3 regions of the Streptomyces sp. NPDC000404 genome follow, and region 2 is predicted to be linked to each of the others. Evidence: riboswitches for the same ligand, from Rfam matches in the RefSeq annotation. Region 2 holds a riboswitch; each other region holds the start of a gene.

What was found. A riboswitch is a leader RNA that binds a small molecule or an ion and turns the genes downstream of it on or off. The one in region 2 is predicted to bind cobalamin.
Region 1: it holds a riboswitch for cobalamin, as region 2 does, so the genes downstream of both, metE (5-methyltetrahydropteroyltriglutamate--homocysteine S-methyltransferase) here and ABT345_RS10960 (ribonucleoside-diphosphate reductase subunit alpha) in region 2, are expected to answer to the same signal.
Region 3: it holds a riboswitch for cobalamin, as region 2 does, so the genes downstream of both, ABT345_RS00260 (cobalamin biosynthesis protein) here and ABT345_RS10960 (ribonucleoside-diphosphate reductase subunit alpha) in region 2, are expected to answer to the same signal.

What each region holds. Positions count from the first base shown of each region.
Region 1 is NZ_JBEPDN010000015.1:82,442-92,338, forward strand. Features, by position in the region: gene ABT345_RS27000 (1-phosphofructokinase family hexose kinase) at 1-962, opposite strand, end outside; gene thiI (tRNA uracil 4-sulfurtransferase ThiI) at 1,336-2,607, opposite strand; gene ABT345_RS27015 (nucleoside triphosphate pyrophosphohydrolase) at 3,010-3,336, shown strand; gene metE (5-methyltetrahydropteroyltriglutamate--homocysteine S-methyltransferase) at 3,464-5,782, opposite strand; cobalamin riboswitch at 5,950-6,162, opposite strand; gene ABT345_RS27025 (VOC family protein) at 6,397-6,765, opposite strand; gene ABT345_RS27030 (LLM class flavin-dependent oxidoreductase) at 7,059-8,162, shown strand; gene ABT345_RS27035 (FMN reductase) at 8,243-8,857, opposite strand; gene ABT345_RS27040 (SAM-dependent methyltransferase) at 9,050-9,793, opposite strand.
Region 2 is NZ_JBEPDN010000005.1:171,319-181,215, reverse strand. Features, by position in the region: gene ABT345_RS10990 (carbohydrate ABC transporter permease) at 1-280, opposite strand, end outside; gene ABT345_RS10985 (extracellular solute-binding protein) at 421-1,689, opposite strand; gene ABT345_RS10980 (GntR family transcriptional regulator) at 1,931-2,692, shown strand; gene ABT345_RS10975 (DUF3311 domain-containing protein) at 2,859-3,119, shown strand; gene mctP (monocarboxylate uptake permease MctP) at 3,116-4,783, shown strand; gene ABT345_RS10965 (Uma2 family endonuclease) at 4,860-5,447, opposite strand; cobalamin riboswitch at 5,577-5,733, shown strand; gene ABT345_RS10960 (ribonucleoside-diphosphate reductase subunit alpha) at 5,898-8,324, shown strand; gene ABT345_RS10955 (ribonucleotide-diphosphate reductase subunit beta) at 8,324-9,379, shown strand; gene def (peptide deformylase) at 9,454-9,897, opposite strand, start outside.
Region 3 is NZ_JBEPDN010000001.1:43,944-53,840, forward strand. Features, by position in the region: gene ABT345_RS00235 (hypothetical protein) at 1-208, opposite strand, end outside; gene ABT345_RS00240 (alpha/beta hydrolase) at 381-1,508, opposite strand; gene ABT345_RS00245 (class II aldolase/adducin family protein) at 1,593-2,288, opposite strand; gene ABT345_RS00250 (inorganic phosphate transporter) at 2,869-4,116, shown strand; gene ABT345_RS00255 (hypothetical protein) at 4,142-4,375, shown strand; cobalamin riboswitch at 4,555-4,702, shown strand; gene ABT345_RS00260 (cobalamin biosynthesis protein) at 4,830-5,828, shown strand; gene ABT345_RS00265 (cobyric acid synthase) at 5,825-7,381, shown strand; gene ABT345_RS00270 (putative cobaltochelatase) at 7,482-9,632, shown strand; gene cobO (cob(I)yrinic acid a,c-diamide adenosyltransferase) at 9,632-9,897, shown strand, end outside.

The DNA.
Region 1 (9,897 bases), on a different contig from region 2:
ATCCCCACGTCCCGGCAGAGGGACTCGGCCACCTCGCGGTCGAAGGGCTCGGTACCGGGGGTGAGCACCGACGCGGCGGCCACGGCCACGCCCCACGCACAGGCGGCGACCGGATCGTCCCCTGCGGCCAGCCGTTCGGTCAGCGCCGCCACCATGCTGTCCCCGGCCCCGGCGTCGCTGATCAGCTTCCCCGGCGGTGGCGGGGCCCGCAGCTCGGTGTGGCCGTGCCGGGTCGAGCAGAGCGCGCCCAGGGCACCGATCGTGGTGACGGCGATCTCGGCCGCCCCCGTGGCGAGCAGCTGCGCGTTGACGGCCAGGGCGTCGTCGAAGCCGCGGACGGGCCGGCCGAGGAGATCGGCGGCCTCGGTGCGGTTGCACCGGAACAGGAAGACGCCCTCCGCCAGCGCCTGCCGCAGCGCCGGGCCCGACGTGTCCAGCACCAACCGGGAGCCGGCCGCCCCGACCCGGCGGGCCACGGCCGCGTAGAAGTCGTCGGACAGCCCGCCGGGCAGGCTGCCGCTGGCCACGACGTACCTGCTGGTGCCGATCGCCTGTCCCAGGGTGTCCAGGAGGCGTTGTCCCTCGCGTTCGTCGAGGCGCGGGCCGGGCGGGACGATGTGGTGGCTGCGGCCGGACGCGGTCTCGAACAGCACGAGCGCCTCGCGGGTCTCCTCTGCGATGCCGACGGCGAGGTGGTCGAGGCCCTCCTCGTCCAGCAAACTGTTCAGACGGCTGCCGACCTCGCGGCCGGCGGTGTGGACGGCCATCGCCCGTCCGCCGAGTCGCGCCACCCCGCGGGCCACGTTGATGCCGCCGCCCCCGCCGGCCACGGACCTGACCCGGGCGCGGTTCTTGCCGACGTCGGTGAGGTGGTCGACATCCCAGCACAGGTCGACGGTGGGGTTCACCGTCAGGGTGAGAACCGGCCCGGCCGCGGCCGGGTACGGCGTCGCCGCACTCATCGCGGGGACGCCGCCTCGCCCCGTACGGCCATGGTTCGCTCCCCATGCTCGTGGCCGCACCGCCGCCGGAGCGGCCCGGCCGTCCGGCCCCGGCCGGTTCACCTGCCACGGCCGGACGGCCGAAGAGATCACGTCACCGCCCCCCGATGGAGACAGGTCACCGCCCCCGGCTTCGACGCTAACCCTCCCGGCGGCCCGCTGCACGGCGGCGCCGACGAGGCGGTGCGGCACATGCCGGACGAGACCGGCGTCCCGGCCCGCGCGGGGGCGAGCGGCCGGATGCGACGCCGGCCGCCCGGCGGAAGCTCCTGGGCTCCGGGACCGCCCGCTCCCCGCCGCCACGAGGAGCGGGCGGGACGTGGGTGACCGGCCGTCAGGCGGGCGCCGGACAGCCGCCACCCGCCGCCGGTGCCGTCCCCTCCTCCCCGGGCCGCAGCACCTGCGCCGACTCCAGCAGCGCCTCGATCACCTCGTCCATCTCCAGCCGCCGTTCCACCGAACGCAGCTGCGGCAGCCCGGCACGGGTGCTGACCTGCGGCGGGGCCAGCAGCGAACAGCAGTCCTCGTCCGGCAGCACCGACACCTCGGCGGTCCCGATGGCCCGCGCCTCGTCGATGATCTCCTGCTTCTCCCAGCCGATCAGCGGCCGCAGCACCGGCAGTCGCGCCGCCTCGTCCACCGCGACCATGTTCGCCAGCGTCTGGCTCGCCACCTGCCCCAGACTGTCGCCCGTCACCAGCGCCTCGGCCCCGGTCCGCGCCGCCAGCGCCGAGGCGGTACGCACCATCAGCCGCCGCTGCGCGACCACCTGGAGCCGGCCCGCACCCGCCACCGCCAGCTGCTTCTGCGCCGAGCCGAGCGCCACCACGTGCAGCGCACCCGCCGGCTGACTGCGATTCAGCTCCCGGGCCAGCGCATACGCCTTGTACACGGACGCCGCGTTGGTGTACGGCGCCCCGCTGAAGTGCACGAAATCGCAGGCCAGACCGCGTCGCATGGCCCGGTGCGCGGCCACCGGCGAGTCGTACCCGCCGGACAGCAGCACCAGCGCCCGCCCACTGGAGCCGACCGGCAACCCGCTCAGCCCCCGATGGCGTTCCCACGACAGATAGGTCTCCCGGTGGTCGATCTCCACCGAGAGCGTGACATCGGGCGTCGTCAGATCGACGGGCAGCCCCGCCACCGCCTCCTGGATCCGCGCCCCCAGATGCACCGCCATCTGCGACGACGTCAGCGGAAACTCCTTGTCCCGCCGCCGCACCCGGACCGCGAAACTCCGCACCCGCCGCTGCGCGCCGACCGTCCGCAGCGCCGCCACGGCCGCCGCGGTCACGTCCTCCAGGGTCGACGGCGTCCGCACGGCGGGCTCGACGCAGTGGAACCCGATGACCCGCCGGGCCCGCTCCACCAGCGCCTCCAGCGGCACCTGACCGCCCACCACGGTGATGTTCTGCGCCCCCTTGATCCAGGTGGAGCCGCCGATCCCGCGCAGCGCGATCCGCAGGTTGTCGTGCAGCCGCTCGATGAACCGGCGACGGTTGCGCCCCTTGAGGAAGACCTCGCCGTGCTTGAGCAGCACACAGGAACCGCCGGCCGGAGCGGCGGGGGTGTCCCGGGGAGCGGGGACACGGGAGTTGCCGGTCATGTGTGAACCTTTCAGAAGTCCCAGTCGTCATCGGCGGTGTCCTCCACCTTGCCCCTGACACGGGACGAGCCGGAGAAGAAGTCGTGATTCTCGTCCGCACCCGGCGACCGCGCCGCCAGGCTCTCCGGACCGCCCGCCGTCCCCGCGCCGCCGCACCGGGGCGAGCGGCGTCATCCCCACGCATACGACGCCATCCGAACGAAGGAAGGCATATGCCTGGGACATACGCGGGCGGGTGTGCCCGCCGCGGCAACGGGGCTCCGGGCCGCGCGAACGGAACGGAGCGCCCGGGGCCGGGCGCGGGGTGTCGCGTTGCGGCGAACGCGGCCGGCCGGGGCACTGGGCTGCGGCGGCATGAGGAGCGGCGGTTCGGCGACCGCTCCGCGGCGACGGGTGCAGCAGGTGAACCGCTACAGCACAGCCGGCAAGTTGGTACGCGACCGGATCCCGCAGATCATCCGGGAGGACGGGGCCGAGCCGATCGTCCGGACCGCGGGCCCGGAGGAGTACCGCAGGCGACTGCGGGACAAGCTCGGCGAGGAGGTCGCCGAGTTCCTCGCGGCGGACGAGGCCGGGGCGCTGGAGGAGCTGGCGGACGTCCTGGAGGTCGTCCGCACCCTCGCCGCCGACCTCGGCGCCGGCCCCGCCCAACTGGAGAAGGTCCGCGAGGCCAAGGCGCGCGAACGGGGCGGGTTCGCCGAGCGCGTGGTGTGGGCGGGAAATCGCTGACGGTCTCGCCGGGGGACGTCCCGCAGGCCCGCCGTTACGGTGCCGCCCACGCCCCGGCCCCCCACCTGCCGTGACCCACCGGGGCCGGGACGCCTGTAGGCATCCCGGCCCCGTTGCACACCCGCGGTCAGGAGGCGGGCAGTTCGTCGCGGACGGTGCGGGCCGCCGCCACCAGGTTCTCCAGGGAGGCCCGGGTCTCGGCCCAGCCGCGGGTCTTCAGACCGCAGTCCGGGTTGACCCACAGGCGCTCGGCTGGGATGGCCCGGAGGCCGGTGCGCAGCAGGCGCGTGACCTCCTCGGTGCCCGGGACGCGCGGCGAGTGGATGTCGTACACGCCGGGGCCGGCCTCGCGCGGGTAGCCGTGGGCGGCCAGTTCGCGGGCGACCTGCATATGGGAGCGGGCCGCCTCCAGGCTGATGACGTCGGCGTCCAGATCGTCGATGGCCTGCACGATGTCGCCGAACTCGGCGTAGCACATGTGCGTATGGATCTGGGTGGCCGGGCGGACGCCGCCGGTGGCGAGGCGGAACGCCTCCGTGGCCCAGGCCAGGTACCCGGCGTGGTCGGCGGCGCGCAGCGGCAGGGTCTCACGCAGCGCCGGTTCGTCGACCTGGATCACCTGCGTACCGGCCGCCTCCAGGTCCCCGACCTCGTCCCGCAGCGCCAGCGCGACCTGGCGCGCGGTGTCGCCCAGCGGCTGGTCGTCGCGGACGAACGACCAGGCCAGCATGGTCACCGGACCGGTCAGCATCCCCTTCACGGGCCGCTCGGTGCAGGACTGCGCATACGTCGTCCAGCGCACCGTCATCGGCTCCGGACGGGAGATGTCCCCGGCCAGGATCGGCGGCCGGACGTAGCGGGTGCCGTACGACTGGACCCAGCCGCGCCGGGTGGCGAGGTAGCCGGTCAGCTGCTCGGCGAAGTACTGGACCATGTCGTTGCGCTCGGGCTCGCCGTGCACCAGGACGTCCAGACCGGCCTTCTCCTGGAAGGCCAGCACCTCGCGGATCTCGCCCCGGATCCGCTCCTCGTACCCGTCGGCGTCGATCCGCCCGGCCCGCAGATCCGCCCGCGCGGTGCGCAACTCGGTGGTCTGCGGGAACGAGCCGACGGTCGTCGTCGGCAGCAGCGGCAGCCCCAGCGCGGCGCGCTGGGCCGCGGCCCGCTCGGCGTACGGCCGGGAGCGGCGGGCGTCCGCGTCGGTGACGGCGGCGGCGCGGGCGCGGACCGCCGGGTCGTGGGTGAGCGGGGAGTTCGCCCGGGACGCCAGATCGGCCTTGTTGGCGGCGAGTTCGGCGGCGATCGCGCCGGTGCCGCGGGCCAGGCCCTTGGCGAGGGTGACGACCTCGGTGGCCTTCTGGCGGGCGAAGGCGAGCCAGCGCAGGATCTGCGGGTCGATGTCCCGTTCGGCCGCGGCGTCGAGGGGCACGTGCAGCAGGGAGCAGGAGGCCGCGACGTCGACCCGGTCGGCGAGCCCCAGCAGCGTGCCGAGCGTGGTCAGCGACGCGGTCAGGTCGTTGACCCAGACGTTGCGGCCGTCGACGACCCCGGCCACCAGCCGCTTGCCGGGCAGTCCGCCGGCGGCGGCGAGCGCGCCCAGGTTGGCGGCGGCGGACCCGGTGAAGTCCAGCGCCAGCCCGTCCACCGGCGCCTTCGCCAGCACCGGCAGCGCCTCGCCGAGCCGGTCGAAGTAGGAGGCGACGAGCAGCTTCGGCCGGTCGGTGAGCGCGCCCAGGTCACGGTAGGCGCGGGCCGCGGCGTTCAGCTCGGCGGGCGTACGGTCCGTCACCAGCGCGGGCTCGTCCAGCTGCACCCACCCGGCTCCGGCGGCCCGCAGATCGGCCAGTATCTCGGCGTAGACCGGCAGCAACCGGTCGAGCAGTGTCAGCGGATCGAAGTCCGCGGCCACCCCGGGCGCGGGCTTCGCCAGCAGCAGGTAGGTGACCGGGCCGACCAGCACCGGACGGGCCGTCAGCCCCAGCGCCAGGGCCTCCGTGAGCTCGCCCACCTGCTTGCCGGAGTCGGCGGCGAACACCGTGTCCGGCCCCAACTCGGGCACGAGATAGTGGTAGTTGGTGTCGAACCACTTGGTCATCTCCAGCGGCGCGACGTCCTGCGTACCGCGCGCCATGGCGAAGTACCCGCCGAGGAGGTCGTCGGCGACGGCCGTGCGGTGCCGCTCGGGGATCGCGCCCACCATGACGGTGGTGTCGAGGACGTGGTCGTAGTACGAGAAGTCGCCGGTCGGGACCTCGCCGATGCCGGCGTCGGCCAGCTGCCGCCAGTTGGTGCGGCGCAGACCGGCGGCGGTGGCGTGCAGCGCATCGGCGGTGACGTGGCCCTTCCAGTACCCCTCGATCGCCTTCTTCAGTTCCCGGTGCTGCCCTTGACGGGGGTAGCCGTACACGGTGGCCCGTGCTGCCGCGGCTGCGGACTCGGTGGTCACGGAGATCTCCTTCGCGAGATGAATCCCTGAGATCCCGGCGACGGGACGGAGCGCGAAGGGGTGACGAACCGGACGGAGCGGCCCCGCGCGGCACGGGCGCGGTCCTCCGCCTGATGTGTGTACGCCGACCCGCCCACGAGGTCACCGGGATGTCCGGGCACGCGGGGTGCGCACCCGGGCAGTTGGCAGGTCTTCGGACTCGCGGGCACGTCCTCGGGGAGGACACCTACTGGCCGTCGCTTCCCGGGCCCTGTGGACCCAGTGCGTATGACGGCGGTCGTTCCCGCTCACCGCTGCGGGGCAGTCCCGGATTCCCACCGGGTTCCCTCTTGCGACGCCCCGCCTGGCGGACGGGGCGAACCAGCTGCACTGATCACCCTACGGGCCGACCGGCACCGCGGTGGGGGTGCGCCCGTCATCGGGATGGTGAAGTGGAACACGCCCCTCGCGCGCATGAAACGCACGCGCGGCGGGAAGCGCGGCGTGCGTCTCCCCAAGTCCTTGGCCGCAGGAAGGGATCCTGGCGATCCAGCGACCGGTGCCGGAACACGGCGGCGGAACACGGCGGCGGCCGGCTCGCCGGGCCCCGGCAGGCGGCCCGGTCACTGCCGCCCTCACTGCCGTCCGGTGTCGATGACGCAGAAGATGTTGCCGTCCGGATCGGCGAGCACCAGGAAATCGGCGTCGTCCGGGTAGAGATCCCAGTCGACGCGCCGGGCACCCAGGGACACCAGCCGTTCGACCTCGGCGGCCTGGTCGGCGGCGTCCCCGGCGTACAGGTCCAGATGGATCCGCGGATGCTCCTGGACCGGCGTCCCGCTGCGGCCGAGCGCCACCTGCACCCCGTGCCCGGCGGCCGGTACGAGGACCGCCCAGTCGTCCTCGATCTCCTCGCGCGGGACGTAGCCCAGCGCCGCGCCCCAGAACGCCGCGGCCCGCCGCACGTCCGAGACCCCCAGTACCACGGAACCCACAGTCAGCATGGTCCGAGTCTGCCGCACCGCACGGCGCGCGGGGCGGAAACGGGGCAGCGGGCGGGACGCGGCCGCCGGGCCCGGAACGCACGGTGCGCCCCGTCCGCCCCGCTCCGGAATGCCGCCGGATGGGTGGCGTGGCACCCTGGCTGTGGCGTGGGCCCGGTGACACGGCGGCCGGCAGCGGCCGGGCCGGGGCCGGTACCGCTCCGGTCCCGGAGACCGGGGTGGCCGGCCGTTCCGCAGCACCGGGGCGGCAGCCCGGCCGCGCCCCGAGCACGCAACCGAACGAGGCGGTCACCATGGAGTTCGGCATCTTCACCGTCGGCGATGTGACGGCCGACCCCACCACCGGCCGTACGCCGAGCGAGCACGAGCGGATCAAGGCCACGCTCGCCATCGCGGCGAAGGCCGAGGAGGTCGGTCTGGACGTGTTCGCCACCGGCGAGCACCACAATCCGCCGTTCGTGCCGTCGTCGCCCACCACCCTCCTCGGGTACCTGGCGGCGCGTACCGAACGGATCGAGCTGTCCACCTCCACCACGCTGATCACCACCAACGACCCCGTGAAGATCGCCGAGGACTTCGCCTACCTGCAGCATCTCGCCGACGGCCGCGTCGACCTGATGCTGGGCCGCGGCAACACCGGCCCGGTCTACCCGTGGTTCGGCCAGGACATCCGCCAGGGCATCCCGCTCGCCATCGAGAACTACGCGCTGCTGCACCGGCTCTGGCGGGAGGACGTGGTCGACTGGGAGGGCAAGTTCCGCAGCCCGCTCCAGGGCTTCACGGCCACCCCGCGGCCGCTGGACGGCGTGCCCCCGTTCGTCTGGCACGGCTCGATCCGCTCCCCGGAGATCGCCGAACAGGCCGCGTACTACGGCGACGGCTTCTTCCACAACAACATCTTCTGGCCCATGTCCCACACCCGGCGCATGATCCGCCTCTACCGGCAGCGCTTCACCCATCACGGCCACGGCGCCCCCGACCAGGCCATCGTCGGCCTCGGCGGTCAGGCGTTCATCCGGCCCAACTCCCAGGACGCGGTCCGTGAGTTCCGCCCGTACTTCGACAACGCACCCGTCTACGGGCACGGGCCGTCCCTGGAGGAGTTCACCGAGCAGACGCCGCTGACCGTCGGCTCACCGCAGCAGGTGATCGAGCGGACCCTCGGCTTCCGCGACGCCGTCGGCGACTACCAGCGGCAGCTGTTCCTGATGGACCACGCCGGACTGCCGCTGAAGACCGTCCTGGAACAGCTCGATCTGCTCGGCGGCGAGGTCGTCCCCGTCCTCCGCAAGGAGTTCGCGGCCCTCCGCCCGGCCGGCGTCCCCGCCGCCGCACCGCGCCACCCGGCCGTCGCCGCCCGGGAGGCGGGATCCGGCGTCGATCCGGAGGCCACCTAGCGCGGACGGACCGGCCACGCAGACGGACCGGCCGCCCGCAGCACGCGGGCGGCCGGTCCGTGGTCCGTGCGGCCGCGAGGTCAGGAGGCCGCTCCGCCGCCCAGCATCTGCTCCATCGGGACGACGTCCTCGAACTCGTCGTGCCGCACCCGCGCCCCGCAGCCCTGGACCAGCCGGGCGTAGTCCGCCGCCGCGGCCTTGACCCGGTCCTGCAGCGCCGCTCCCTGCTGGGCGCCGAAATCGCTGGTCGCGGCGTAGACGCCCCGGGGCGAGACGACGGCGTGCAGATAGGAGAACATCGGCCGCATCGCGTGCTCCAGCACCAGCGAGTGCCGTTCCGTCCCGCCGGTGGCGGCCATGAGCACCGGCATGTCGGCGAGCGTCCCCTCCGGCAGCACGTCGAAGAAGGACTTGAAGAGTCCGCTGAACGAGGCGTTGAAGGCGGGCGTCACCGCGATCACCCCGTCGGCCCGCTCCACCGTCTCGAACGCCTCCTCCAGCGGGCCGGTGGGGAATCCGGACAGCATCGCGTCCGTGATGGCCCGGCCCAGCGGCCGCAGCTCCACGAACGACGACTCGACGTCCTGCCCCCGGTCCTCCAGCTCCGTGCGTACCGCGGCTTCCAGCCGGTCGGCGAGCAGCCGGGTCGAGGACGGCTCCCGCAGGCCCCCGCTGATGATCGCCAGATTCGTCATCGCGTCACGATCCTCCGTCTCGGGCGGCGTCGCACCGTGCCCGCGACGCAGCACGCGGACCGCGCACGGACGGTACGCGCTCCGCGCCGTCCGGCGCCGTTTCCCTTCAGGCTACGGTTCGCCGCCGCACCCGGCAGGTCCGCGGCCACCGGCCCGGCGGCGCGTACGCCCACCGGGCCGGGCCTTTCGCGGTCAGCGGCCGTCCGGGGTCCGCTGCAGGACCAGCGTGAGGAAGCCCCAGGTGTCCCGGTAGACGCGCAGCCACTCGGAGCGGCGCAGGTGCGCGGTGGCGAGCACCTCGGCGCTGTCGGGGTCGTCCGGGTGGTCCAGCGCCCAGGCGGCCAGCGTGCCCCAGCAGGCCCATTCGTAGGCGTCCAGCTCCTGGCGGGAGCTGATGTGTCCGTCCACGGGCGTCCAGCCGTCGGCGACGACACGGTCCAAGGTGGTCGCGAGGTCGGCGAAGTCCCCGAGCATCTCGACGGCCTCCGAGGACGGTGTGCGCTCCCAGAAGCCGTCACCGATCACCACCCGGCCGCCGGGGGCGAGATGCTCGCGCGCCGCGGCCAGGGTGGGCAGCAGCCCGCCGAAGGCATGCGCCGCCCCGACGCTCAGCACCAGGTCGAACGGCTCGGCGGAGGCGAACTCCGCGGCCGGCCCGTGGTGGAGCGTGAGCCGCTCCGCGACGCCCCGCTCCCGCGCCCCCTGCCGCGCCTGCGCCAGCGAACCCTCGGCGAGGTCCACTCCGGTGGCCGACGCCTGCGGCCGCGCCTCCAGGGCCCGCAGCAGCCACTCCCCGCTCCCGCACCCGAGGTCGAGCACCCGCTCGTCCCCGCGCCGCAGGCCCTTGGCCAGCAGCCGGTGCACGGCGGCGTCGTCGAGTGGCGACTTGATCGGATGGTCCGTGTGGGCGATGCGGGAGATCTCTTCGCGATTCATCGGGGCAGCTTGGCAAGCGCGGGGGAGGGGCGCACGCGAATTTCGGCGGCGGCCACCCGCAAACGCCCGGGCCGGACCCCCGAAGGAGCCCGGCCCGGGCACGT
Region 2 (9,897 bases):
TGCCCAGGATCTCCTGGAAGTTGCCGGCGCCCCGCCAGACCGTCAGGTGCTGGATCAGCTCCTTCATGTTGAGGGTCTGGAAGGAGAGCAGGATGTTGCGGACCATCGGCCAGCCGAGGAAGACGGCGGTGGCCAGCAGGGCGGGGAGCAGCAGGAGATAGGGCGCGGCTCTGCCGGTGCGGCTTGACCTGGTGCCGGTGGCGCGGCCGGACGGCGGCGCACCGCCTTTGCCGATGCGCGGCGCCCTCTTGTCCACCGCGTCGTCGAGCTGCACTGCCATGGCCGTTCGCTCCCCTTCGTACCGATGTCGCGCGCGTTGCGGTGCCTGCGTACGGGCCGGGCGTACGGGCCGTACGGAGGCCGGGTCCGCGAAGGGGCGCCCCCGGGAATCGGGCGGCGCCCCCTCCGCGGCTGCTGCCCCTACTTCTGGGCGAGCCGCTTGTTGATCTCCGGCTCGACGGCCTTGGCGGCGTCGTCGGCGGTCTTACCGTTCAGCACGGCGGTCATGTAGTTCTTGATCGGGTTCGGGACGTTCTCGACGGCCGCCCACTCCGGGATGAGCGGGGTGGTGCCGCCGGACTTCGCGGCCGCGGGGGCCGCCGCCTCGGCCGCCGGGTTGCCCTTCGTGGCGCTCGCCAGGTCGGGGGACTTGGGGCTCCAGCCGACCTCCTTGACCATCTGCGCGTCGTTCTTCTTCGACAGCGCGATCTTGAGGAACTCCTTGGCGAGGTCCTGCTTGGTGCTGCCGCCGGCGACCGCGAGGTTGGAGCCGCCGAGGAAGACGCCCTCGGGCTTGTCGGCGGTCTCACCGGGGATGGTGAAGAAGCCGATGTCGTCCTTGATGTCCGGGTTGGCCTTGATCGCGGTGGCCGCCTCGTAGCCCATGGCGATGATGGCGCCGGTCTTGCCCTTGGCGAAGACCTCGGCCTGCTGCGGCGTCGCCTCGTCCTTGTTCTTGGGGGCGTCGCTGAAGGACTGGTAGGTCTTGTAGATGTCCATCGCCTTGGCGACCTTGGGGTCGGCGAGGTTGGAGACCCACTTGCCGCCGCTCTTCTTGACGAGGTCGGCGCCGGTGCCGATGGTCAGGCCGTCGAAGAAGTACCAGTTCTGGCCGGGCAGGTAGAGCGGTTCGGCGTCGGTCTTCTTGCCGATGGTGTCGAACGCCTTGAAGAGTTCGGTGCGCGTCGTGGGGAGGTCCTTGATCCCGGCCTTCGCCCAGATCTTCTTGTTGTACATCACGACGCGGTTGCCGGCGTACCACGGGAGGGCGTACTGCTTCCCGTCGGCCATCGCCGCCTTGTTGAAGGAGTCGCTCCAGTCGGCGCCGATCTGCTTCTTGAGGTCACCGAGTTCGAGCAGGGCGCCGGCCTTGGCGTAGGCGGCGGTCTGGGTGTTGCCGATCTCGACGACGTCGGGCGGGCTGTCCTCGGACAGCGCGGTGGTCAGCTTCTGCTGGATGCCTTCCCACTGCTGGACCTTGAAGTCGACGGTGGCGCCGGTCTTCTTCTCGAATTCCTTGGAGACCTGGGCCGTCCACTGTGACGGGTTGGAACCCGACATCACCCACACGGTCAGCTTCTGGCCCTTGAAGCCGTCCGCGCCGTTCCCGCTGCCGTCGCTGGACCCACAGGCAGCGACACTCATCAGCATTCCCGCGACCGCGGTCGCTGCTATGAGTCCACGCTTCATTGCGCTCTCCCCTAGAGGCCGGGTGTGGTCTTTAATGGTTTAGACCAGTGCCCGCAGCTTGGCCTAGACCTTTTGGGGTGTCAAGGGTGTATAAGAGTCGCTGTCGGCTCCGTTACCGGACCGACATCTGCCGGGTGCGGGCCCGCGGAAGGGCCCGGCGACCACGCCCGTGCCACGATGTGAGGCGCAAGGTACGGAGGAGCCGGTGACGGCAGCACGACAGAGGGCGGAAGGGCGGGTCATGCAGACCGACGGGGGCAGCGCGGAGAACGGCACCACGGCCACACGCAGCGCCCGCGTACCCAAGTATTACCGTCTCAAAAGGCACTTGCTGGAGATCACCGAAACCCTGCCGCCGGGCACGCCGGTGCCGCCGGAGCGGGCGCTGGCCGCGGAGTTCGACACCTCCCGCACCACGGTCCGCCAGGCCCTCCAGGAGCTGGTGGTCGAGGGCCGGCTGGAGCGCATCCAGGGCAAGGGCACCTTCGTCGCCAAGCCGAAGGTCTCCCAGGCGCTGCAACTGACCTCCTACACCGAGGACATGCGCGCCCAGGGGCTGGAGCCCACCTCGCAGCTGCTGGACATCGGCTACGTCACCGCCGACGACCGGCTGGCCGAACTGCTGGACATCGCCGCCGGCGGCCGGGTGCTGCGCATCGAGCGGCTGCGGCTGGCCAGCGGCGAGCCGATGGCCATCGAGATCACCCATCTGTCCGCCAAGCGCTTCCCGGCGCTGCGCCGCAACCTCGTCAAGTACACCTCGCTCTACACCGCGTTGGCCGAGGTCTACGACGTGCGGCCGGCCGAGGCGGAGGAGACCATCGAGACCTCGCTGGCCACCCCGCGCGAGGCGGGGCTGCTGGGCGCGGACGTCGGGCTGCCGATGCTGATGCTCTCCCGCCATTCGCGTGACGCCGAGGGCCGTCCGGTCGAGTGGGTCCGCTCGGTCTACCGCGGCGACCGCTACAAGTTCGTGGCCCGGCTGAGCCGTCCGGTGGAGTGACACGCCCGGCGCGTCGCACGGGCGCGCGGCGGCCTCCCACGCGCCCTCAAGGGCCGCTCCGATGGCCGCCGTTGCCGTACCGATATGCGGACACCTAGTGACGGCTGACGCGAACCTGCCATAGATTTCCAGCCCATCGCAGGAGATCGTCAGGGACGGAGCGGCCATGCCGGAGCACGACGGAACACCCCCTTCCAGACAGGTCGTCACACCGACGCGCGTGGTGGCCGGACTCTGCCTGATCGCCCCCTTCGTGGCGATGCTCTGGGTGGGCTCGTACGCGAAGATCGAGCCGACGCTCATCGGCATCCCGTTCTTCTACTGGTACCAGATGCTGTGGGTGCTGATCTCCACGGCGCTGACGATGGTCGCGTACAAGCTGGTCCAGCGGGAGAACCGCGCACGTAAGGGCGGTGCGGCCAAGTGACGCTCCCCTCCTCCGCGCTCGCCGCGGCCGGCGCCGAGGGCGTCAACGGCGTCGCCCTCACCGTCTTCGTCCTCTTCTTCATCGCCGTCACCGTCATGGGCTTCCTCGCGGCCCGCTGGCGCAAGGCCGAGCAGTCCGCCAACCTCGACGAATGGGGGCTGGGCGGCCGCAGCTTCGGCACCTGGGTGACGTGGTTCCTGCTCGGCGGCGACCTCTACACCGCGTACACCTTCGTGGCCGTCCCCGCCGCGATCTACGCGGCGGGCGCCTCCGGCTTCTTCGCGGTGCCGTACACGATCCTCGTGTACCCGCTGATCTTCACCTTCCTGCCCCGCCTCTGGTCCGTCTCACACAAGCACGGCTACGTCACCACCTCCGACTTCGTGCGCGGACGCTTCGGTTCGAAGGGCCTGTCGCTGGCCGTCGCGCTGACCGGCATCCTGGCGACGATGCCGTACATCGCCCTCCAACTCGTCGGAATCCAGGCGGTCCTGGACGTGATGGGCGTCGGTGGCGGCGAGGACACCAACTGGTTCGTCAAGGACCTGCCGCTGCTGATCGCCTTCGCGGTGCTCGCCGCGTACACCTACTCCTCCGGCCTGCGCGCCCCGGCGCTGATCGCGTTCGTCAAGGACGGGCTGATCTACCTGGTCATCGCCGTCGCGATCGTCTACATCCCGATCAAGCTCGGCGGGTTCGACGCGATCTTCCACGCGGCGGGCAAGGCGTTCGCCGAACCGGGCCCGACCGGCAAACCCCGCGGTGAGCTGGCCAGCGGCCCCAACAGTCAGTGGGCGTACGCCACGTTGGCGCTCGGCTCGGCGCTCGCGCTGTTCATGTATCCGCACTCGATCACCGCGACGCTCTCCTCCCGCAGCCGCAACGTGATCCGCCGCAACACCACGATCCTGCCGCTGTACTCGCTGATGCTGGGCTTCCTCGCGCTGCTCGGCTTCATGGCGATCAAGGCGGGCACCGAGACCCACGGCAACGCCCAACTCGCCATCCCGCAGCTCTTCGAGGACATGTTCCCGAGCTGGTTCACCGGCGTGGCGTTCGCCGCGATCGGCATCGGCGCGCTGGTGCCCGCCGCGATCATGTCCATCGCCGCGGCCAACCTCTTCACCCGCAACGTCTACAAGGACTTCGTCAAACCCGGCGCCACGCCCGAGCAGGAGCACAAGGTCGCGAAGCTGGTGTCGCTGCTGGTGAAGGTCGGTGCGCTGGTCTTCGTCCTGAGCATGGACAAGACCGTGGCGATCAACTTCCAGCTGCTGGGCGGCATCTGGATCCTGCAGACCATGCCGTCGCTGGTCGGCGGCCTGTTCACCCGCTGGTTCCACCGCTGGGCGCTGCTGGCCGGCTGGGCGGTCGGCATGGTCTACGGCACGCTCGCCGCCTACGGCGTGGCGAGCCCGACGCAGGCCCACTTCGGCGGCTCCAGCGCGGAGATCCCCGGCATCGGCCAGATCGGCTACATCGGCCTGACCGCGTTCGTCCTCAACGTCGTGGTGACGGTCGTCCTCACCGTCGTCCTGCGCGCCCTCAAGGCCCCCGAGGGCACCGACGAGACCAGCCCCGGCGACTACACCGCGGACGTCGGCGACGCAGGCGTCACCCCGGACCTCCCGCCCGCCACGGCGGACGTCCCGGCGGGCCGCTGAGCCCCGGACACGCCGCTTCCGCCGCAGGCCGCCGCATCCCTTTGGGGGTGCGGCGGCCTGTTGCTTCGAGCCGGGGTCAGCTCACCCAGTCCTTGAGCGGCTCGGTCTCCAGCGTGATGTTCACCGGGTCCGGCAGCTGGAGCGGCTTGCCGAACGGGACGGTGTGGGCGTCCTCGTAACGGGAGCCGTCCGGCTCGCTGAAGAGGGTCACCTCGCAGGTCTCCCGGTCGATCAGCAGGCAGAGCGGGATCCCGGACTCCGCGTAGGCGCGCGGCTTCTCCACCCGGTCGCGGCGGTCGGTGTCCCCGTCGTGGGAGGTGACCTCGACGACCATCAGCACGGGGTCGGGATCGGCCCACTCGCCCTGCCCGACGAACGCGTCACTGGCCGCGAGGGAACCGTCCGGGCGCGCTCGCCCACTGCGGTACGTCTCGACTTTGAGGCCCTGGTCGGGGTTGAGCCACAGCTCGGGCCGGTGCTGCATGCAGATGCGCGTCAGCCACTGGATGATCCGCCCGTGGTCCCCGTCCGGCACGGCCTTGCTCCTGATCTTCCCGTTGATGAGTTCCAACCGCGCGCCTTCTTCCGCCCGGTCGATTATCCGGGCGGCTTCCTCGAAGTAATCGGTGAGCGTGCCGTGCGGCCGGTCGATGAGCGCGGTCACGGGAGCCTCCTCGTGCGTCGCCAAGCCCTGCAGGGACTGCGGTACCGACGATATCCGAGACCGCTGACAGTCACCGCCCGCCGCCACACCGCACTAGATATGGGGGTGCGCTCAAGACCCCACCACCACATGTATGCTCGTCCTCGCTGTCGCCGCAGGGGAATCCGGTGTGAGTCCGGAACTGTCCCGCAACGGTGTACGAGAGCGCAGATATCCCATGATGTCGACCGGCCCGGCCGGTGTGCGCCCCGTGAGTCCGAAGACCTGCCGATGGTACGTCCGCGCCGCCTTGGCCGGACGTCGAGATGTCCGGGCCCCGAGGGATGGGCCGGTGGACGCCGCGCGGGTCGCCGCGCGCCCGCGCACCCCGAGTGCCGCCGGGCGCCGCCGCCTGCCGCGGCCGTCCGTCGCGCCTCCCTCCGGCCCCCGCCGAGTGAGGGAGAGCACCACGTGACCACCGCGCCACCGCAGTCCGCGACCGACGCCGAGGCCGCAGCGCTTGAGACGGCCACGTTCCCCGCCGGCGTCCCCGGCCAGGATCCGCCCGGCACCGCCCTGCTGCGCACCCTGACCGAGCTGACCGCCGACCTGACCGCCACCGACCCGGGCAAGGTCGCCGCCGCCGCGCTCCGCGGCCGCCACCCCGGCTCCGACGAGGCCGGGCTGCGGGAGCTGGCGATCGACGCCGCCGCCGGGCTGATCGGCGACGAGCCGCAGTACTCCAAGCTCGCCGCGCGCCTGCTGACCCTCGCCATCGCCGAGGAGGCCGCGGCCGAGGGCGCCGTCTCGTTCTCCGCGTCGGTCGCAACAGGCCACCGCGAGGGCCTGATCGCCGACTCCACCGCCGCGTTCGTCGCCACCCACGCCGCCGAGCTGGACGCCCTCGTCACCCGGGCGCTGGCCGACGGCGCCGACGACCGCTTCGGCTACTTCGGGCTGCGCACCGTCCACTCCCGCTACCTGCTGCGCCACCCCACCACCCGGCAGGTCATCGAGACCCCGCAGCACTTCCTGCTCCGGGTCGCCTGCGGGCTGGCCGAGGACGACTCGGCGCGGGCGCTGGCCGACGTCGCCGAGCTGTACCGCCTGACCAGCTCGCTGTCGTACCTGCCCTCCTCCCCCACCCTCTTCAACTCCGGCACCCGCCATCCGCAGATGTCGTCCTGCTATCTGCTGGACTCGCCGCTGGACGAGCTGGACTCGATCTACGACCGCTACCACCAGGTCGCCCGGCTCTCCAAGCACGCCGGCGGCATCGGCCTCTCGTACTCCCGTATCCGGGCCCGCGGTTCGCTGATCCGCGGCACCAACGGGCACTCCAACGGCATCGTGCCGTTCCTGCGGACGCTCGACGCCTCCGTCGCGGCGGTCAACCAGGGCGGCCGGCGCAAGGGCGCCGCCTGCGTCTACCTGGAGACCTGGCACGCGGACATCGAGGAGTTCCTGGAGCTGCGCGACAACACCGGCGAGGAGGCGCGGCGCACCCACAACCTCAACATCGCGCACTGGATCCCCGACGAGTTCATGCGCCGCGTCGAGGCCGACGCCGACTGGTCGCTGTTCTCCCCCTCGGACGCGCCGGAGCTGGTCGACCTGTGGGGCGAGGAGTTCGACGCCGCGTACCGCAGGGCGGAGGCCGAGGGCCGCGCCACCAAGCAGGTCCCGGCGCGGGTGCTGTACTCCCGGATGATGCGGACGCTGGCGCAGACCGGCAACGGCTGGATGACCTTCAAGGACCACGCCAACCGCACCGCCAACCAGACCGCCGAGCCCGGCAGGGTCGTCCACTCCTCCAACCTCTGCACCGAGATCCTGGAGGTCACCGACGACGGCGAGACCGCGGTCTGCAACCTCGGCTCCGTCAACCTCGCCGCCCACCTCGGCGATGTGGCGGCCGGCTGGGAGCACGCGATGGACTGGGAGCGCCTCGACGCCACCGTCCGCACCGCCGTGACCTTCCTCGACCGCGTGGTGGACATCAACTTCTACCCGACCGAGCAGGCGGCGGCCTCCAACTCCCGCTGGCGTCCGGTGGGTCTGGGCCTGATGGGCCTCCAGGACGTCTTCTTCCGGCTGCGGCTGCCGTTCGACTCGCCCGAGGCGCGCGCGCTGTCCACCCGGATCTCCGAGCGGATCATGCTCGCCGCGTACGAGGCGTCCGCGGACCTCGCCGAGCGGCACGGCCCGCACCAGGCGTGGCCGGCGACCCGTACCGCCCGCGGCGTGCTCCACCCCGACCACTACCCGGACGCCGAACCGCTCTGGGCGGACCGCTGGGCCGCGCTGCGCGCCCGCGTCGCCGCGACCGGTATGCGCAACTCGCTGCTGCTGGCGATCGCCCCGACCGCGACGATCGCCTCCATCGCGGGCGTCTACGAATGCATCGAGCCGCAGGTCTCCAACCTCTTCAAGCGCGAGACCCTGTCGGGCGAGTTCCTCCAGGTCAACGCGTACCTGATCGAGGAGCTGAAGGCGCTGGGGCTGTGGGACGCCCGCACCCGGGACGCGCTGCGCGACGCCAACGGCTCGGTCCAGGACGTCGCGTGGATCCCCGAGGAGACCCGTGCGCTGTACCGCACCGCCTGGGAGATCCCGCAGCGCGCCCTGATCGACATGGCCGCGGCCCGTACGCCGTACCTCGACCAGAGCCAGTCGCTGAACCTCTTCATGGCGTCGCCGACCATCGGCAAGCTCAGCTCGATGTACGCCTACGCCTGGAAGCGCGACATCAAGACCACGTACTACCTGCGCTCGCGTCCGGCGACCCGGATCGCGCAGTCCGCCCGCGCGGCCGTCCCCGCGCAGCTGCCGCAGGCCGACCCCGAGGCGGTCGCCTGCTCCCTGGAAAACCCCGAGTCCTGCGAGGCCTGCCAGTAATGACCGCCGTCCCCGAAACCCACGCCGCCGCCGCGCACACCGCCACCACCGGCACGAAGAACCTCCTCGACCCGGGCTTCGAGCTGACCCTGCGGCCCATGCGGTACCCGGACTTCTACGACCGCTACCGCGACGCGATCAAGAACACCTGGACCGTCGAGGAGGTCGACCTCCACTCCGACGTCGCCGACCTCGCCAAGCTCTCCCCGGGCGAGCAGCACCTGATCGGCCGTCTGGTGGCGTTCTTCGCCACCGGTGACTCGATCGTCGCCAACAACCTGGTGCTGACGCTGTACAAGCACATCAACTCCCCCGAGGCGCGGCTCTACCTGAGCCGGCAGCTCTTCGAGGAGGCCGTGCACGTCCAGTTCTATCTGACGCTGCTCGACACCTATCTGCCCGACCCGGACGACCGCGCCGCCGCGTTCGCCGCCGTCGAGAACATCCCGTCCATCCGGGAGAAGGCGGAGTTCTGCTTCCGCTGGATGGACTCCGTCGAGTCCCTCGACCGCCTGGAGTCCAAGGCCGACCGCCGCCGCTTCCTCCTCAACCTCATCTGCTTCGCCGCCTGCATCGAGGGCCTGTTCTTCTACGGCGCGTTCGCCTACGTGTACTGGTTCCGCTCCCGCGGCCTGCTGCACGGCCTGGCCACCGGCACCAACTGGGTGTTCCGCGACGAGACGATGCACATGGACTTCGCATTCTCGGTCGTCGACACCGTCCGCAGCGAGGAGCCGGACCTCTTCGACGCTGAGCTGGAGCAGCAGGTCACCGCGATGCTGAAGGAAGCCGTCGAGGCGGAGCTGCAGTTCGCGCACGACCTGTGCGGGGACGGCCTGCCGGGCATGAACACCGCGTCGATGCGCGAGTACCTGCAGTGCGTCGCCGACCAGCGCCTGCAGCGGCTGGGCTTCGCGCCGGTCTTCGGCTCGGAGAACCCGTTCTCCTTCATGGAGCTGCAGAACGTCCAGGAGCTGACGAACTTCTTCGAGCGCCGGGCATCGGCCTACCAGGTCGCCGTCGAGGGTTCGGTCTCGTTCGACGACGACTTCTGAGCCGGTAGCTCACCTACGACGAGCGGCCCGCGGACGGGGATTCCGTCCGCGGGCCGCTCGGCACATCCGGCAGGTCAGTCGTTGGCGACGACGGGGTAGCGCGGCTCCTGCTCGGCCATCTGCTTCAGCGCGCCCTTCCGCTCCCGCTTGGAGAGGCGGTCGATGTAGAGGTAGCCGTAGAGGTGGTCGGTCTCGTGCTGGAGGCAGCGCGCGAAGTAGCCGGTGCCCTCGACGGAGATCGGGTTGCCCTTGGCGTCCTGGCCGCGGACGACGGCGTAGTCGGGGCGGGCCAGCTCGGCGTAGGCGCCCGGCACCGACAGGCAGCCCTCGTTGGAGTCGTCCAGCACCCGGCGGGCGGCCGGGAGTTCGTCGAGGACGGGGTTGCAGACCGCGCCGACGTGGCGGACGCCGTTGTCGTCCGGGCAGTCGTAGACGAAGACCTTGAGGTCCACACCGATCTGGTTGGCGGCCAGGCCGACGCCCTCGGCGGTGCGCTGGCTGGCGAACATGTCGTCGAT
Region 3 (9,897 bases), on a different contig from region 2:
CGCCGGCGCCGTCGGCCCAGTGGGCCAGCCGGGCCGCACCGGAGAGTGCGGCGCGGGCCTGGCGCGCCAGTTCCGCGGGCGGCGGGGTGCCCTCGGGCGGGCGTGGGGCCGGACGGGCGGCCCGGGTGCTCACCGCCCGGCGGGCGGCGGCAATCGGTTGCCTGGGGACGAGTCGGAGCCGGGAGTCGCGCGGAGTACGGGACGTCACAGGAGCAGTCTTGCCGCTGACGGCCCGAAAACCCAATCGGACGACAGGAAAAGGCCCGCTCAGCGGGGTTCATCCAGGCGACCCATCACGGTTGTGGGGAGTTGTCCCCCCGTACGCCCGCGCGTCGTGCTTCCTCGTACGCGCGCGCAGAAGGGGGTGTCGGCGCGGGCGGTCACATCAGCGGGGTCAGGAAGCGGCGCAGCGCCTCCTCGTAGGCGGCGGGGGCGGCGTTCCACATGGCGGCGTGCGGGGCGTGCGGCACGGGGCGGAGGGTGACGAGGTCCGGGCGGCGCGCGGCGAGGGCGCGGGAGGCGGACCAGGGGGCGAGGGTGTCGTCCGGGCCGTGGAAGAGGAGGGTGGGGACGGCGAGGGTGTCCGGGTCGACGGCGTCGCCGGGGCGGTCGACGGGGAGTCCGGTGTGGCCCTCGGCGGCGCGGACCGCGAGCGGCAGCAGGGCGCGCGGGACGTGCCGGGCGGCGGCCAGGGCCCGGACGGTGGCGTGCCGGTCGAGGACCGGCGAGTCCAGGACGAGGCCGCGGATGCGGTCGCGCATCCCGGAGCGGGCGGCGGCGCGCAGCGCCATGGTGGCCCCGGCGGACCAGCCGTGCAGGACGACGTCGCGGGCGCCGTAGCGGACGGCGTAGCGGATCGCGGCGTCCAGGTCGCGCCATTCGGAGTCGCCGAGGTGGTGGAGCCGGTCCGGGGTCTGCGGGGCGCCCGCGTCGTTGCGGTAGGCGAGGCAGAGGACCGGCAGCCGGTGGCGGTGGAGGAAGGGCATGACGACCATCGGGTGTTCGCGGGTGGTGCCGATGCCGTGCACGGCGATCACCCAGGTGTCGCGCACGCCCGGCAGGAACCATGCGGGCAGCGGCCCGAGTTCGCCGGGGACGTCGACGTCGGCGCAGGTCAGGCCGAGGGCGTCGCGGGGGTTCCCGGCGTGGACCTGGGGGGTGATGCGCACCCGGGTGCCGGGCGGGAGCGTGCCGTGGGTGATCCGCTCCAGGCGGCGGACGACGGTGTCGGCGGGGTGCGGGGCGTGCGGCACCACCGGGCCGACGATGGCGTGGCAGCCGGGGCCGGCGAGGCCGTAGGTGCCGGGGCGCAGCGACGCCAGGCTGCGGGTCAGGGTGACGGTGTCCTCGCCGGTGGCGTGGACGGTCAGGCGTGCGTCCCCGGGGAACGGCACCTGGGGGGAGGGCCGGAGGGCGACGCCCCCGGCGTACCGGCCGGCCGCCACCGCGGCCGCCCCGGCACCGATCACGGTGGTGGCGGCCGCAGCCGCCGCAGTAGCCAGGCGCACCCCTTCAGTGTGGGACGGGGTGGCGGGGGCGGCCAGCGGGCCGGGCGAGCGGGTGACGCGGCCGGCCGGGCCCGCCGCCGCGGGCTACTCCTGCGGGTGGCGTCCGTAGCCGCGGAGGCGGGTGGCGGTCTCGGCGAGGTCGGCGGTGGTCAGCAGGGACGGGGTGCGGCCGGGGACGGCGGAGGCGAGGAGCCAGACGCGGCACATCCACTCCAGTTGGGCGGTGCGGTCCAGGGCCTGGCCGAGGGTGGCGCCGTGGGCGAGCGTGCCGTGGTGGGCGAGGAGGCAGGCGGTGCGCTCGCGCAGCGCCGCGAGGGCGTGGGCGGCCAGTTCGTCGCTGCCGTAGGGGGCGTAGGGGGCGACGCGGACGGGGCCGCCGAGGGCGGCGGTCATGTAGTGGACGGGCGGGAGTTCGTCGACGAGGACGGAGACGGCGGTGGCGTGCGGGGCGTGGGTGTGGACGAGCGCGGTGGCGTCGGTGGCGCGGTAGACGGCGAGGTGCATGGGGAGTTCGCTGGTGGGCGGGAGGGTGCCCGCGCACTGCCGGCCGTCGAGGCCGACGGCGGTGAGGTCGCCGGGGCCGAGGCGGTCGTAGGGGACGCCGCTGGGGGTGACGAGGACGGTGTCGCCGACGCGGGCCGAGACGTTGCCGGAGGTGCCGACGACGAGGCCGTCGGCGACGGTGCGGCGGGCGGTGGCGACGACCTCCTCCCAGGCGGCCGCGAGCGCGTCGGCGCCGGGCCGGTCCGGGTGCGGGGCGGGAGCGCCGGTTCGGGTCACGGGTTCCTCCGGGGCGTGGGCGGGCGAACGGTCGAGGTGCCGTCACGGTACGGGCCTGGCGGTGCGGACGGGCCGGGCGGCCGGTGCGTGCGCGGACTCGTCGCCGCGGGGGCCGGCACGGCCGTCGCGGAGGCCCGTGTGCGCGGTGGTCCGGTGCGGTACGGGGCGGGCGTGTGGAAGCGCGGGGCGCGGTGCGGCGTGCGCCGCGCTCGAACAGCGGGGCACCTCGGGGGCGTGCGCGGGTGCGGGGGATCCGGCCAGGTGTTGCGGACCGGGCGGCGGCCGTGGGATCGCGCCAGGTCCGGGCGGGCGCGAGGCGGCGGACGCGCCGTTCACCAGCGGGGTGACGCACCGCGACGGGGTGGTTCGGATGCCGTGCACGCGGCGGGGAACAAGCCGGATTCGGGCCGCGCGGCGGCACATTCGAGCCACATACAGATGGGGCGCAAGTGACGTGTGAGATACCTCCTCTCGAACACTGCGGCCACGTCATTGCCGGGCCCGGCCGCGTTCACCTCCCGTTCACCCACCCTTCGTACGTTTCCGGCGTCACTGACCATCGAACTGATTGCCTGGGTGAATGGAACACATCACGCTTCTCATCGGGATCGTGATCGTCACGGCCTTGGTGTTCGACTTTACGAACGGCTTCCACGACACGGCCAACGCCATGGCCACCACCATCTCCACCGGCGCGCTGCGGCCCAAAATCGCGGTGGCGATGTCGGCGGTCCTCAACCTCGTCGGCGCGTTCCTGTCCGTGGAGGTCGCCAAGACCATCTCCGGCGGGATCATCGACGAAAGCGCCGGCATCAGACCTGAAGTGATCTTCGCCGGTCTGGTCGGCGCGATCGTCTGGAACCTTCTCACCTGGCTCGCCGGCCTCCCCTCCAGCTCCTCCCACGCCCTGTTCGGCGGTCTGATCGGCGCGACGCTGGTGTCCGTGGGCACCAACGGCGTGCACGGCGACGCCGTCGTGATGAAGGTCCTCATCCCGGCCGTGGCCGCCCCGGTGGTCGCCGGTATCGCGTCGATGGCCGCGACCCGGCTGACGTACCGGCTGGCCCGGGGCCGCGACGAGCAGGAGACGGCCAAGGGGTACCGCGCCGGGCAGATCGCCTCGGCGGCGCTGGTCTCGCTGGCGCACGGCACCAACGACGCCCAGAAGACGATGGGTGTGATCACCCTCGCGCTGATCACCGGCGGTGTGGTCGCCCCGCACGCCGACCCGCCGCTGTGGGTCATCGCCTCGGCCGGTATGGCCATCGCCCTCGGCACGTACCTGGGCGGCTGGCGGATCATCCGCACGATGGGCAAGGGCATCACCGACATCCAGCCGCCGCAGGGCTTCGCCGCCCAGACCGGCGCCGCGGCCACCATCCTGGCCTCCTCCCACCTCGGCTTCGCGCTCTCCACCACCCAGGTCTGCTCGGGCTCCGTGATGGGTTCGGGTCTGGGCCGCAAGGGCGGCGTGGTGCGCTGGTCGACGGCGGTGCGGATGGTCGTCGCCTGGTGCCTGACGCTGCCGGCCGCGGGCCTGGTCTCCGCCGGTGCCGCGCTCCTGGCCGACCAGGGCGACTGGGGCGTCACCGCCGTCGCGATCCTCGCGCTCGGCATCTGCGGCGCCATCTGGGCCGCCTCCCGCCGCAAGCCCATCGACCACCACAACGTCAACGAGATCGAGGCCACGGAGCCGCCCGGTGTGGTCACCGCGGCCCTCCAGACGGTCACCCCTCCCCCGGCCGGTTCGCTGAACCCCGCCGAGGACGAGGAGGCCGCCCCCGCCGCGAGCGCCGCACGCGCCACGACCGCGACAGCCGCCGGCTGACCGCCCGAACCTGAGGAACCGCAGCATGAGCATCGACTGGGCAGCTCTCGGCCAGGTCTTCGGCGTCACCCTGGTGGTGACGGTCGGGATCGTGGGCCTGTTCACGGTCGGCATCGTCGGCACGGCCCGCACCCGGACCGAGGGCGCGGCCGCCACGGCGGGCGCCCCGAGCACCGGCGCGCGGATCGGCGGCCTCGCCGCGTACGCGGTCTGCGCGGCCGCGGTGGCGTACGGCATCTATCTGATCGTCGCCGCCTGACCCGTACCGCAGCGCATCCGGCGCCCGGTCACCGCAGCTCCGCGGTGGCCGGGCGCCGTTGCGTTGCCGCCCTGTGGCCTCTGCCACACGCCACGCGATACCACGGCGGTGCAGGTCACGGGCGAGTTGACGGGGTTGGCGGGGCGTGGTGGACTTCCCACGCCAATCGGCGACAGCAGAGGAAGTCCGGTGTGAATCCGGCGCGGTCCCGCCACTGTCACCGGGGAGCGTTCCTCCGACGAAGGTCACGGTCCGCCTCGTGCACGCCCGACGGGCGCGCCAGGGCCGGAAGGCCGGGGGAAGCGCCGATCCGGGAGCCAGGAGACTCCTGTCGCCGTCACGTCGAACCAGGGCGCGGACCCTGAGTGAGGACATATCGCCATGCCCGGCCGCCCGTTCAGATCCTTCCGTGCGCCCTCCCCGTTCCGCCGAGGCGTGACGGCGGTCTGATCCGATGCGTGCCGAACACGCCACCTACGCGTGCGGTGCGGCTCTGGGCTTTCTCGGCGATCTGCTCGCCGCCGACCCGCGGCGCGGCCATCCGGTGGCCGCCTTCGGGCGCGGTGCGGCGGCCGTCGAGGCCCGGCTCTGGCGCGACCACCGCGGCCGCGGCGCCGTCCACACCCTGCTCTGCGCCGGCGGCGTGACCGCCGGCGCCGCGCTGCTGACGCGCGCGGTGCGCGGCGCCGCGCCCGTCCCCTCCCCCGCGCGGACCGCCGCCGCCACCGTGCTGACCGCCGCGACCGTCTGGTCGGTGCTGGGCGGCACCTCGCTGGGCCGCGAGGCGCGGGCCGTCGGCGAGGCGCTGGCAGCCGGGGATCTCGACCGGGCCCGCCGCCGGCTGCCGCATCTGTGCGGCCGGGATCCGCAGGCGCTGGACGGGCCGCAGATGGCGCGGGCGGTCGTCGAGTCGGTCGCGGAGAACACCTCGGACGCCGTGGTGGGCGCGCTGGTGTGGGGCGCCGTCGGCGGCGTCCCGGGCCTGGTGGCGTTCCGGGCGGTGAACACCCTGGACGCGATGGTGGGTCACAAGTCGCCGCGCCACCGCCGGTTCGGCTGGGCGTCGGCGCGGCTGGACGACGTGGCCGGGTGGCCCGGCTCCCGGCTGACCGCCGCGCTCACCGTGCTCGCCGCCCCGGACCGGCGCGGCGCCGCGCGGGCCTGGCGGCGCGACGGCGGCGCGCACCCGAGCCCCAACGCGGGCCCGGTGGAAGCCTCGTTCGCGGGCGCGCTCGGCGTACGGCTCGGCGGGACGCTGGCGTACGGCGGACGCATCGAGCACCGGCCGCGGCTGAACGGCGAGGGCCGTCCCGTCGCGACCGAGGACATCGCGCGGGCGGTGCGGCTCTCGCGCCGGGTGAGCGCGTTGGCGTTGACGACGACGGTGGCCGGGCGGCTGCTGGCGGGCGCGGTGCGTCCGGCGCTCGCCCGGCGGAAGGGCAGGATGCGGTGACGGGCGGCGGGCTGCTGATCGCGGGGACCACCTCCGACGCGGGCAAGAGCGTGGTGACCGCGGGGATCTGCCGCTGGCTGGTGCGGCAGGGCGTGGACGTCGCGCCGTTCAAAGCGCAGAACATGTCGCTGAACTCGTTCGTGACGCGGGACGGCGCGGAGATCGGCCGGGCGCAGGCGATGCAGGCGGCGGCCGCCCGGGTGGAGCCGTCGGCGCTGATGAACCCGGTGCTGCTCAAGCCCGGCGGGGATCGCAGCAGCCAGGTGGTGCTGCTGGGCAGGCCGGTCGGCGAGATGAGCGCGCAGGGGTACTTCGGGCGTCCCGGGAGCGGGGCGCGGCCCGGTGGCCGCGAGGAGCTGCTGGGCACCGTCACCGAGTGTCTGGCGGAGCTGCGGCGCACCCACGACGTGGTGATCTGCGAGGGCGCGGGCTCCCCGGCGGAGATCAATCTGCGCCGCACCGACATCGTCAACATGGGCATCGCGCGGGCCGGCCGGCTGCCGGTGGTGGTGGTCGGCGACATCGACCGCGGCGGCGTGTTCGCCTCGTTCTTCGGGACGACGGCGCTGCTGTCGAAGGAGGACCAGGCGCTGGTCGCCGGGTATCTCGTCAACAAGTTCCGCGGCGATGTGGCGCTGCTGGAGCCGGGCCTGGACATGCTGCGGGATCTGACGGGGCGTCCGTCGCTGGGCGTGCTGCCGTTCGCGCACGGGCTGGGCATCGACGAGGAGGACGGGCTGCGGGTGTCGCTGCGCGGCGCGGTCCGCGAGAGCGTGGTGGCACAGCCGTACGGCGCCGATGTGCTGCGGGTGGCGGTCGCGGCGGTGCCGCTGATGTCGAACTTCACGGACGTGGACGCGCTCGCCGCCGAACCCGGCGTGGTGGTGCGGTTCGTGGACCGCGCCGAGGAGCTGGCCGACGCGGATCTGGTGGTGCTGCCGGGCACCCGCGGCACGGTGCGGGCGCTGGCCTGGCTGCGCGAGCGGGGGCTGGCCGACGCGATCGCCCGGCGCGCCGCCGAGGGCCGTCCGGTGCTGGGCATCTGTGGTGGTTACCAGATGCTCGGCGAGGTGATCGACGACGAGGTGGAGTCCCGGGCGGGCACCGTGCCGGGCCTGGGGCTGCTGCCGCTGCGGGTGCGGTTCGCGGCGGACAAGACGCTGGCCAGGCCGGTCGGCACGGCGCTGGGCGCGGCCGCCGAGGGGTACGAGATCCACCACGGCGTGGCCGAGGTGGGCGGCGGCGAGCCGTTCTTCACCGACGACGAGGGGCAGCCGCTGGACGGCTGCCGGTCGGGCGCGGTGTGGGGCACGCACTGGCACGGCTCGTTGGAGAGCGACGCGTTCCGGCGGGCGTTCCTTGCGCGGGTGGCGGCCGATGCGGGGCGGGCGTTCGTCCCGGCGCCGGACACCAGCTTCGGCGCGCTGCGCGAGGAGCAGCTGGACCGGCTCGGCGATCTGATCGAGGAGCACGCCGACACCGGTGCGCTGCTGCGGCTGATCGAGGAGGGCGTCCCGCCGGGGCTGCCGTTCGTCCCGCCGGGGGCGCCGTGAGGACGCGCGGCCGCGCGGCACGGGTGCCCGGCGGCGCCCACCGGCCGGCCGGTGCCGGCCGCAACCAAGACCTGGGTCGTTACGAAGGAGTGATCGCGACATGAGCGCCCGCTATCCGTTCACCGCCGTCGTCGGAATGGACGACCTGCGGCTGGCGCTGCTGCTGAACGCCGTCAGCCCGGCGGTGGGCGGCGTCCTCGTCCGCGGCGAGAAGGGCACCGCCAAGAGCACGGCCGTGCGGGCGCTGGCCGATCTGCTGCCCGAGGTGGCGGTCGTCGGCGGCTGCCGGTTCAGCTGCGATCCGGCCGCGCCGGACCCCGGCTGCCCGGACGGGCCGCACGGTGCGGCCGAGGGGGCGCACCGGCCCGCCCGCATGGTGGAGCTGCCGGTGGGCGCCTCCGAGGACCGGCTGGTCGGCGCGTTGGACATCGAGCGGGCGCTGGCCGAGGGCGTGAAGTCCTTCGAGCCGGGGCTGCTCGCCCGGGCGCACCGCGGACTGCTCTACGTCGACGAGGTCAACCTCCTCCACGACCATCTGATCGATCTGCTGCTGGACGCCGCCGCGATGGGCGCGTCGTACGTGGAGCGCGAGGGCGTGTCGGTCCGGCATGCGGCGCGGTTCCTGCTGGTCGGGACGATGAACCCGGAGGAGGGCGAGCTGCGGCCGCAGCTGCTCGACCGGTTCGGGCTGACCGTGGAGGTCGCCGCGGACCGGGATCCGGACCGGCGGGTGGAGGTGGTCCGGCGGCGGCTGGCGTTCGACGACGACCCGGCGGCGTTCGCGGCGCGCTGGGCGGCGGAGGAGACGGCGCTGCGGGAGCGGATCGCCGCCGCCCGGGCGCTGCTGGGGTCGGTGCGGCTCGGCGACGGGGCGCTGCGGCAGATCGCCTCGGTCTGCGCGGGGTTCGAGGTCGACGGGATGCGCGCGGACCTGGTCATGGCGCGGACGGCGACGGCGCTTGCCGCCTGGGCCGGACGGACGGATGTGGCCACCGAGGACGTGCGGCAGGCGGCGCTGCTGGCGCTGCCGCACCGCAGGCGCCGGGCGCCGTTCGACGCGCCGGGCCTGGACGAGGAGAAGCTCGACCGGATCCTGGAGGAGTCGGCCCCCGAGGACGACCCGGAGCCGGACGGTCCGCAGGACGGCGGGCCGGAGGGCGGTCCCGAGGGTCCGGAGGGCGGCCCCGAGGGCGGACCGGACGGCGGTGGCCCGGACGGCGGCGGGCCCGAGGGGGGCGGTGCGCCGCCGCCGAAGGAGGAGACCGTGCCCGGGCCGCGCGAGCAGGAGAGCGAGCCCGCACCGGGCCGGGACGGCGACGGCGGGGAGCCGGGCGGCGAGCCCGCGGAGCGTCCGGCCGGGGCCCCGGCGGCGCAGCAGGCGGCGGTCGCTGCGGGCGAGCCGTTCGCCACCCGGCGGCTGGACGTGCCGGGTCTGGGCGAGGGCGCGGACGGCCGCCGCTCGCGGGCGCGGACCGCGCACGGCCGGACGACCGGGGCGCGGCGGCCGCGCGGTGCGCTCGGCAAGCTGCATCTGGTGGCGACGCTCCAGGCGGCCGCGCCGCACCAGCGGGCGCGCGGCCGGCGCGGCCCGGGTCTGGTGGTGCGCCGCGACGATCTGCGCGAGGCGGTCCGCGAGGGGCGGGAGGGCAACCTCGTGCTGTTCGTGGTGGACGCCTCCGGGTCGATGGCGGCGCGCAAGCGGATGAGCGCGGTCAAGGGCGCGGTGCTGTCGCTGCTGCTCGACGCGTACCAGCGGCGCGACAAGATCGGCATGATCACGTTCCGGGGGCGGGAGGCGGAGCTGGCACTGCCGCCGACGTCGTCGGTGGAGGCGGGGGCGACGCGGCTGGCGTCGCTGCCGACCGGTGGCCGCACCCCGCTCGCCGAGGGGCTGCTCAAGGCCCATGAGGTGCTGCGGGTGGAGCGGCTGCGGGACGCGTCGCGGCGGCCGCTGCTGGTGGTCGTCACGGACGGCCGGGCGACCGGCTCCGGGGCGCCGTCGCCGCTGGAGCGGGCGGCGCGCGCCGGGCGGCTGCTGGGCGCCGAAGGTGTCGCCTCGGTCGTCGTCGACTGCGAGAGCGGTCCGGTGCGGCTGGGTCTTGCCGGAGCGCTCGCCCGGGAGCTGGGCGGCACCGCCGTCACCCTCGACGAGCTGCGCGCGGACAGCGTCTCGGGGCTCGTACGAAACCTCCGCGGCGGGCGGGGCACAGCCGCCGCACCTCACATCCAGGACTCCAGGAAGGTGGCGTAATGCCGCAGGGACAGCCGTCCGTCGTACCGAACGACGGGCTCACCACCCGCCAGCGCCGCAACCGGCCGCTGGTCTTCGTCCACACCGGCGTCGGCAAGGGCAAGTCGACGGCGGCGTTCGGGCTCGCGCTGCGGGCCTGGAACCAGGGCTGGCCGGTCGGGGTGTTCCAGTTCGTGAAGTCGGCGAAGTGGAAGGTCGGCGAGGAGCGGGCGCTGAAGGTGCTCGGCGAGAGTGGCGAGGGCGGCACCGTCGCCTGGCACAAGAT